2 regions of the Actinopolymorpha sp. NPDC004070 genome follow, and region 1 is predicted to be linked to the other one. Evidence: predicted binding sites of a transcription regulator. Region 1 holds the regulator's gene; the other holds the start of a gene.
The links. The regulator HrcA, encoded in region 1, represses chaperone genes, less so after heat shock. The targets are predictions, from matches to a motif close to TTGGCACTCGNNNNNNNCGAGTGCCAA.
Positions count from the first base shown of each region.

Region 1 (4,538 bases):
GCAGGGCCGGGGCCGGGGCCGCGACCGCGCCGCGACCTAGCCGAGCGCGTCGGACATCTGCCGTCCGGCCAGCACGTGCAGGTGGCAGTGGAGCACGCCCTGGCCACCCTCCGTGCCGATGTTGGTGACCACGCGGTAGCCGGACTCGCGTACGCCCAACTGGTCGGCCACCGCGGCGCACTCGCGCAGCAGCTCACCGGCCAGCCCGGGGTCGGCGGCGACCACCGCGTCGAGGTCGGCCCGGTGGTCCTTGGGGATCACCAGCACGTGCACCGGCGCCTGCGGGCTCACGTCGGGGAAGGCCAGCGTGTGCTCGGTCTCCCGGATCACCTCCGCCGGAATCTCCCCCGCCACGATGCGGCAGAACACGCAGTCGGCGTCGCTCGTCACGCCCGACTCCCCTCGGTCGGCTCGGTCACGGCGGTCGGCCCGGTCGGCCCGGTTGCCTCGTTCGGCTCGGTCACGTGGTTCAGCCGTTGAAGGCGTCGCGGATGCGGGAGAAGACCCCACCGCGCCGCTCGGAGGTGAACTGCCCGCTGGCCTTCTCCTCGCCACGCAGCCGCGCGAGCTCGGTGAGCAGCTCCCGCTGGGCGTGGTCGAGCCGGGACGGGGTCTCCACCACCACGTGCACCACCAGGTCGCCGCGCCGGGAACCGCCGGACAGGTGGGGTACGCCGCGGCCGGGGATCACCAGCTCGTGGCCGGACTGGGTGCCCGCCTTGGCCTCCACCTCGACGGAGTCCTCGTCCAGGGTGTCCAGGGTGATCGTGGTGCCGAGCGCGGCGGCGGTCATCGGCAGCTTGACGGTGCAGTGCAGGTCGTTGCCGTGCCGGGTCCACACCTCGTGCGGCTCGACCTGTATCTCGACGTACAGGTCGCCGGCGGGTCCGCCACCGGGCCCCACCTCTCCCTGGCCGGACAGCTGGATGCGGGTGCCGTCGTCGACACCGGCCGGAATCTTGACCGCGAGCGTACGGCGGGACAGCACCCGGCCCTCCCCCGCGCATTCCGGGCAGGGGTTGGGGATGATCGTCCCGAAGCCCTGGCAACGGGGGCACGGCCGGGTGGTCATCACCTGGCCCAGGAACGAGCGCTGGACGGAGTTGACCTCGCCGCGGCCCTCGCACACCGTGCAGGTGGTCGGCGACGTTCCCGGAGCGGCGCCACCGCCCTGGCAGCTCTGGCACACCACGGCGGTGTCGACCTGGATCTCCTTGACCGCGCCGAACACCGCCTCGGCCAGGTCGACCGGCAGCCGCAACAGCGCGTCCTGGCCACGCCGGGTGCGCGGACGCGGGCCGCGGGTGCCGGATGAGCCGAAGAACGCGTCCATGATGTCGGTGAAGGAGAACCCGGGACCGAAGCCCGCGCCCTGGCCCGCACCGGACGCCAGGGGGTCGCCGCCCAGGTCGTACACCTCGCGCTTCTTCGGGTCCGACAGGACCTCGTAGGCGCGGGTGACCTCCTTGAACCGCTCCTGCGTCTCGGGGTCGGGGTTGACGTCTGGGTGCAGCGTGCGCGCCAGCCGACGGTAGGCCTTCTTGATCTCCTCCGCGGAGGCGTCGCGGCGGACGCCGAGGAGCTCGTAGTAGTCCTGGCTCATGCTCTGGGATGCCTTCGGCACTGACTCATTCCCTCGGATCATTCCCCTGCGAGGATCTGGCTGACATAGCGGGCTACGGCGCGAACCGCTCCCATGGTGCCCGGGTAATCCATTCGGGTCGGCCCGACCACCCCGAGATTGGCGACGGCCTCGTCCCCAGGACCATAGCCGGTGGTGACCACCGAGGCCGTGGAGAGTTCGACGAAGGGGTTTTCGTGACCGATCCGGACGGTGAACCCGGACGGGTCGGTGGCCTCACCGATGAGGCGGAGCAGGACGACCTGCTCCTCCAGCGCCTCCAGGACCGGCCGGATGGAGGTGTGGAACTCCGCGCCGAACGGGATGAGGTTGGCCGTACCGCTCACCGCGATCCGGCCCTCGGTGCGTTCGGCGACGGTCTCCAGGAACGTCGACACGATGGCGGTGACCTGCGAGCGTTGGGACACCTCGAAGGTGTCCGGTAGGTCGGCAACCGCCGACGCGGCCTCGGTGAGCGGCCGCCCGGTGACCGCGGCGTTCAGCCGGGACCGGACGTCGCGCAGGAACTCGTCGGCCACCGTGGTGCCCACGTCGACCACCCGCTGCTCCACCCGGCCGGTGCTGGTGATCAAAACGATCAGCAGCCGGCTCGACGACAACGTGACGAGTTCCACATGCCGGACGGTGGACCGGGTGAGCGTGGGGTACTGCACGACCGCGACCTGCCGGGTGATCTGGGCGAGCAGGCGCACCGTGCGGTGCACCACGTCGTCCAGGTCGACAGCGCCCTCGAGGAACGCCGAGATGGCGCGGCGCTCGGCGCTGGACATCGGCTTGATCGTGGTCAGCCGGTCGACGAAGAGGCGGTAGCCCTTGTCGGTGGGGATCCGGCCGGCGCTGGTGTGCGGCTGGGCGATGTAGCCCTCCTCCTCCAGCGCGGCCATGTCGTTGCGCACGGTCGCCGGAGAGACACCCAGGTTGTGCCGGTCGACCAGGGCCTTCGATCCGACCGGCTCCTCGGTGTGGACGTAGTCCTCGACGATCGCGCGGAGGACGGCCAACTTCCGGTCGTCGAGCATTGGCTTCGGCCTCCTTCGTCCTGGCGCGGTTCCACGTGTTTCTGCGGTGCTGTTGCCTGCGGTGTTGCTGTGCTGCTCGCTGCTTGTCCTGCTGTCCCGCTCGTGCGGCTGGTCGTGCCGGTCCCGCTGACCGCGCGGTGGTTCGGACGGTACCGGCCCGGGCGAGCCGCCGGGCGTGGCAGTGGGCCCGCCCACCTCGACGAGCCCACGCGCGAGTACGCCGTCCGAACGGATCTTGGACCGGCACCAGACTGGCACTCGCCGAACCTGAGTGCCAGTCTACGGCGACACGGCCACCTTGTGCTGACCACGGCAATGGGATGCTGTGGGCGTGAATGTCCCCCGTACCGGCCGGACCGAGAAGTGGACCGAGGTCGGCCAAGGCTGCTTCGCCCGGCGCTACCCGTCGTTCGACGTCACCGTGGGCGTGGTCGTCGGCGCCGACGGGCTGCTCGTCGTGGACACCAGGGGCGGCCCGCGCGAAGCGGACGAACTCCGCGCGGACCTCGCCGAGTTGTCCGACCTGCCGGTCCGGTGGGTCGTCGACACCCACTGGCACTTCGACCACACGTTCGGTAACCAGCGGTTCGCCGACGCCACGATCTACGGGCACGAGACGGTTCCCGGTGCGCTCGCCGAGTGGGGCGAGCATGCGCGCGCGGCCCTCGCCGGCCGTTCGCCTGAGTGGGAGCGGGACATGGCCGATCTCGTGCTGACCCCGCCCACCCGTACGTTCGCCTCGGTGTCCGTGATCGACCTCGGCGACCGCGTGGTCGAGCTCGTCCACCCCGGCCGTGGCCACACCGACGGCGACGTGGCGATCCGGGTGCCGGACGCCGACGTCGTGTTCGCCGGTGACCTGGTGGAGGAGTCCGGTCCGCCGGCGTACGGCGACGACTCGTTCCCGCTGGAGTGGCCGTCGACACTGGAGGTGTTGACCGGCCTGCTCACGCCGTCGTCGGCGGTGGTGCCGGGTCACGGTGCGGTGGTGGACCAGGCGTTCGTGACCGCGCAGTTCGGCGACGCCACCGCGGTCGCGGAGACGATCCGCCGGCTGGCGGGCGAGGGTGTGCCGGAGGCCGAGGCGCTTGCGGCGGCGGAGTGGCCCTACCCCACCGAGCGGCTGGCCGAGGCGGTTCGCCGGGGCTACCGGCACCTGCGGGAGTCCGGCGCTCCTATGACCGGGCCCGAAGGACCGGGGCCGGGCCGGCGTTCCCTCCCCCTGCTGGGCCAGTAGCCGAACGCCACCGGACGTACGACGAACGGCGCCTGCGAGGCCCGGCCCCGGGCCGGCGGCGTGGCGTTCCCCGATCGCGGGCCGGTCCGCCGCTACGCTCACCGATCATGGCCGGACCTGGTGATCGCTATACGCAGGACGTCCTGACCACCGACTGGCGGGCACCGAAGCTCGGCCGGACGGTCGAGGTGGACGTCGAGCCCGAGATGGTGCTCGAGGACGCCACCACGGGCTTCTGCGGCGCGGTGGTCGCGATCGAACGCGACCTCGTGGTGCTGGAGGACCGGCGCGGGGCTCGGCGCAGCTATCCGTACGGCCCGGGGTTCTGGCTGGAGGGAAAGCCGGTCGCGATCCGGCGCCCGAAGGCCGCGCCGGCCGCCGGACCCGCCCGCACCGCGTCCGGTTCGATCGCGGTCCGCAACTCCCGGGCCAGGGTCGCCCGGGCCAGCCGGATCTACGTCGAGGGCCGCCACGACGCCGAGCTGATCGAGAAGGTGTGGGGCGACGACCTGCGGATCGAGGGCGTCGCCGTGGAGTATCTCGAAGGCGTGGACGACCTCGCCGCCGTCGTGGCGGAGTTCCGGCCCGAGCCCCGGCGCCGGCTCGGCGTCCTCGTCGACCACCTGGTGCCCGGCAGCAA
Region 1 covers NZ_JBEXMJ010000015.1:86,157-90,694, reverse strand. Annotated here, with positions in the region: gene ABZV93_RS24635 (histidine triad nucleotide-binding protein) at 37-390, opposite strand; gene dnaJ (molecular chaperone DnaJ) at 470-1,603, opposite strand; gene hrcA (heat-inducible transcriptional repressor HrcA) at 1,642-2,661, opposite strand; gene ABZV93_RS24620 (MBL fold metallo-hydrolase) at 2,993-3,898, shown strand; gene ABZV93_RS24615 (DUF3097 domain-containing protein) at 4,006-4,538, shown strand, end outside.

Region 2 (4,538 bases), on a different contig from region 1:
CGTCGCGGCGTGCACGAGGGCGGCGCCACCGCCGGTGACGATGCCCTCCTCGATCGCTGCCCGGGTCGCCGACACGGCGTCCTCGATGCGGTGCTTCTTCTCCTTGAGCTCGACCTCGGTGGCCGCGCCGACCTTGATCACGCACACGCCGCCGGCCAGCTTCGCGAGCCGCTCCTGCAGCTTCTCGCGGTCCCAGTCGGAGTCGGTGTTCTCGATCTCGGCCCTGATCTGGGAGACGCGGGCGGCCACGTCCTCGGCGGAGCCGCCGCCGTCGATGACCGTCGTGTCGTCCTTGGTCACCGTGACCCGGCGGGCGGTGCCGAGCACCTCGAGGCCGACCTGGTCGAGCTTGAGCCCGATCTCGGGCGCGACGACCTGGCCACCGGTGAGAGCGGCGAGATCCTCGAGCATGGCCTTGCGGCGGTCACCGAACCCCGGAGCCTTGACGGCCACCGAGTTGAAGATGCCGCGGATCTTGTTGACCACGAGGGTGGCCAGGGCCTCGCCCTCGACGTCCTCGGCGATGATCACCAGCGGCTTGCCCGCCTGGACGACCTTCTCCAGCAGCGGGAGCAGGTCGGCCATCGAGGAGATCTTGCCCTGGTGGATCAGGATGTACGCGTCGTCCAGGACGGCTTCCTGGCGCTCGGCGTCGGTCACGAAGTTCGGCGAGATGAAGCCCTTGTCGAACTGCATGCCCTCGGTGAGCTCGAGCTCGGTGCCCAGGGTGTTGGACTCCTCGACGGTGATCACACCGTCCTTGCCCACCTTGTCGAAGGACTCGGCGATCAGCTGGCCGATCTGCGCGTCCTGCGCGGAGATGGTGGCCACGTGGGCCATCTCCTCCCGGGTGTCGACCGACTTGGCCTCGTCCAGGAGGAACGTGTTGATCGTCTCGACCGCGCGGTCGATGCCCTTCTTCAGCACCATCGGGTTGGCGCCGGCGGCGACCGCCCGCAGCCCGACGTGCACCATCGCCTGGGCGAGCACCGTCGCGGTGGTGGTGCCGTCACCGGCGATGTCGTTGGTCTTGGTGGCGACTTCCTTGACGAGCTGGGCGCCGAGGTTCTCGAACGGGTCCTCGAGCTCCACCTCACGGGCGACCGTCACACCATCGTTGGTGATGGTGGGAGCGCCCCACTTCTTGTCGATGACGACGTTGCGGCCCTTGGGGCCCAGCGTCACCTTCACGGTGTTCGCGAGGGCGTCGACGCCACGCTCGAGGGCGCGCCGTGCGTTCTCGTCGAACTCCAGGATCTTCGGCATGGGTGTAAATGTCCTTCCACGACGCCCTACCGGGTGTGCCGGCGGTGGCCGGGCCCGGCTGGTGCCGGTCGTCAGTCGTCCGTCGAACGTGTACGTCTGGGGCCGCCCGTGACCAGGTCCGTGGACCTGAGGTCAGGCGGCACGAGCCGGCGGCAGGAGGGCGGTGGCGACGCGACCACTCGGTCGCGACCAGGTGGTCGCGGGTCGCGCCCGCCGGGGGATCCGGGCGCGGGGCCCGCCCTCCTGCCGGGGCGTTGGCCTACTTCTCGACGACGGCGAGGACGTCGCGCGCGGAGAGGATGAGGAACTCCTCGCCGCTGTACTTCACCTCGGTGCCGCCGTACTTGCTGAAGATCACCTTGTCGCCGACAGCGACGTCGAGCGGGACCCGGTTGCCGTTGTCGTCGATGCGACCTGGACCGACCGCGACGACTTCGCCCTCCTGGGGCTTCTCCTTCGCGGTATCGGGAATCACCAGACCCGACGCGGTTGTCTCTTCGGCGTCGAGGGTCTTGATGACGATGCGGTCCTCGAGCGGCTTGATGGAGACCGACACTACTGACCTCCCCCTTCACGGGATGTCACGGTGAACACGAGTTCGTGAGTTGTTTTCACCTGTGGAGCAACGCTGGCGAGCCGTCGTCGCGGTGCCGGCCGCCTCGTCGCGGGCTGTTGCTGGCACCCTAAGGTCGAGAGTGCCAAGGCCGAATCTATGCGGTTGTTAGCACTCGGTCAACCTGAGTGCCAGGCGGGTCGGAACGGAATCCGAAGAACCGCGACCTCGTGACGGCAGCCGGCGGGACTGGACCGACGAAGGAGCGGAGCAGCCGATGGACCTCGAGGTGTTCCGGGCGCTGCGCGGACCCGCCGGCCGGGCCCTGCTCGCCGAGGCCCAGACGGCCTACGACGAGCGCGCCGCGATCAGCCTCGCCACCCGGCTGCGCCGCGACCACCCCGCCGACCTGGTGGCCGCCGCACTCACCCAGGCGGCCCTGCGCCGCCGGGCCCGGGCCAAGTTCGGTGCCGACGCGGACCGGATGTTCTTCACCCGCGACGGACTGGAGCAGGCGACCACCTCCGGGGTGGCGGCGTACCGCGCCGAGCGGATCGCGGCCGTCCTCGGGGGCGAAGGCAGCTCCGCGGGCGGCTTGGCGGGCGGCTCCACGAGCCCGGCGGAAGCCGCGCGGGTGGCCGACCTGTGCTGCGGCATCGGCGGGGACCTGCTGGCGCTGGCCCGGGCCGGCCTGGCCGTGACCGGGTTCGACCGGGACCCGCTGACCGCTGAGATCGCCCGAGCCAACCTGGCCGAAGTGGCCAACCTGGCCGACGTGGTCAACCTGGCCGACCCGGCCGGCACGTCCGGTCCGGCACGTGCCCAGGTGGAGGTGGTCGACGTCACCGGCGTGGACCGTTCGCCCTACGCCGGGGTGGTGGCCGATCCGGCCAGGCGTTCGGGCCGGGGCAGGGTCTTCGATCCGGCCGACTATTCCCCGCCCTGGTCCTTCGTGACCGACCTGCTCACCGGCACCGCCTGCGTCAAGACGGCGCCGATCATCCCGCACGCCCTGGTTCCGGCCGACGTGGAGGCGGAGTGGATCAGCGAGGGCCGGGAGGTGAAGGAGGCGGCGCTGTGGTCCGGTGCCCTCCGGTCGCGCGCCGAGACGTCCGGCGCACCCGTACGCCGGCGCGCCACCGTGCTGCCGGCGGCGGCCTGCCTCACCGACGCGGACGACCCGGGCGAGGCACCGGTCAGCGAGCCGCTCGGCTTTGTCTACGAACCCGACGGCGCGGTGATCCGCGCCGGGCTGGTGACCGCGGTGGCGCCGCTGGTCGACGGCTCGCTGCTGCACCCGAAGATCGCCTACCTCACCTCCGACCGGTGGGTGCCGACGCCGTTCGCCACCGCGTACCGCGTCGAGGAGGTTCTGCCCTACGACGTGAAGGTGCTCAAACGCGCCCTGCGCACTCGCGACGTCGGTGCGCTGACCGTGAAGAAGCGCGGCGTGGACGTCGACCCCGACGTGCTCCGCAAGCGCCTCGCCCCGCGCGGCTCGACCGCGGCGACGCTGCTGGTGACCAGGACGGCCGGCGGCAGCGTCGCCCTTCTGGTGACGCCGCTGGTGAGCCCGCCGGTGGCGCCGCCGGCCTCGTGAGGGGCGTACCGCCGGGCCAACGCCGCGGCGAGTGGGCCGGGCGCACGCGTTAGTGTCGCTTCGCGGAAGGAATCGTACGAACCGCCCAGCGGTCCGTCGGAGACCCGCGAACCAAGCATGACGAAGGCGGACGCAGCGGCGGACGCGTCGACCGAGCGGAAGGACCTCCATGGCCAAGGAAGCGATCCGGACCGACCAGGCACCCAACCCGGCCGGTGCCTACTCCCAGGGAGTCGTGGCCAACGGTTTTCTCTACACCGCGGGCTTCGGCCCGGCCGACCCGAAGACCGGCAAGCTCGTGGAGGGCGGTGTCGCCGAGCAGACCGCCCAGGTGATGCGCAACGTCGCCGCGGTGCTCGCCGAGCGAGGGCTCACCTTCGCCGACGTGGTGAAGGCGACCGTGCATCTCGCCGACCTGGCCGACTTCGCGGACTTCAACCGGGTGTACGAGTCGTTCCTCGAGGAGCCCTACCCCGTGCGCACCACGGTGGGGTCCCAGCTGAACAACATCCTGGTGGAGATCGACGTCGTGGCCGCACTGCGGTCCTGACCCACCCTGCCTCGCACGCCGAACCGGCCCGCGATCTCGTTTCCGAGAGGCGGGCCGGTTCTCGCGTGGGTGGTGTGCGTACCGACGGCGGATCCGCTACCGGCAGTGCTGCGCGGGCAGGTCACCCACGTGCACGGGAAGCCGGCCGTGGCCGCGGGCCTTCCCGGTCAGCACGTCGACGAGTGCGTGGAACGCTTCCGGCGTACGTCCATACAACCCGATCCGCGCGTTCGTGGCGGAGCTGCGCGCCAGGCCGTACGGCGTGTCCAGGGCGACGACCACCGCGCCCGAGCCGGCCTCACCCCGGCCCAGCAGGTGTACGACGTCACCGCCCTCGCCCACCGTCAAGCCTGCCTTGCGGGCGGCCTCGGTGAGCCGGGCACGGTCGGTGGACCGGCCACCCACGACACTGATCCGCTCACCGACCAGGCGGCCTTCACACCTGCCCGACACCACGGTGAGTCCCTGCAGCGAGGCAGCGTAGGAGACGTCCTTCGCACCACCGAGTTCGACCTGCGACGGCGTCTTCTGTGCCGTCGACCCCGCGTGCAGCATCAACGCGACCGAAC
Region 2 covers NZ_JBEXMJ010000001.1:398,610-403,147, reverse strand. Annotated here, with positions in the region: gene groL (chaperonin GroEL) at 1-1,266, opposite strand, end outside; gene groES (co-chaperone GroES) at 1,526-1,822, opposite strand; gene ABZV93_RS01875 (SAM-dependent methyltransferase) at 2,097-3,419, shown strand; gene ABZV93_RS01870 (Rid family detoxifying hydrolase) at 3,589-3,969, shown strand; gene ABZV93_RS01865 (glycoside hydrolase family 3 N-terminal domain-containing protein) at 4,066-4,538, opposite strand, start outside.
Region 2: groES (co-chaperone GroES) is a predicted target of HrcA. The motif match lies at 1,988-2,014, and genes of this name have one in related genera.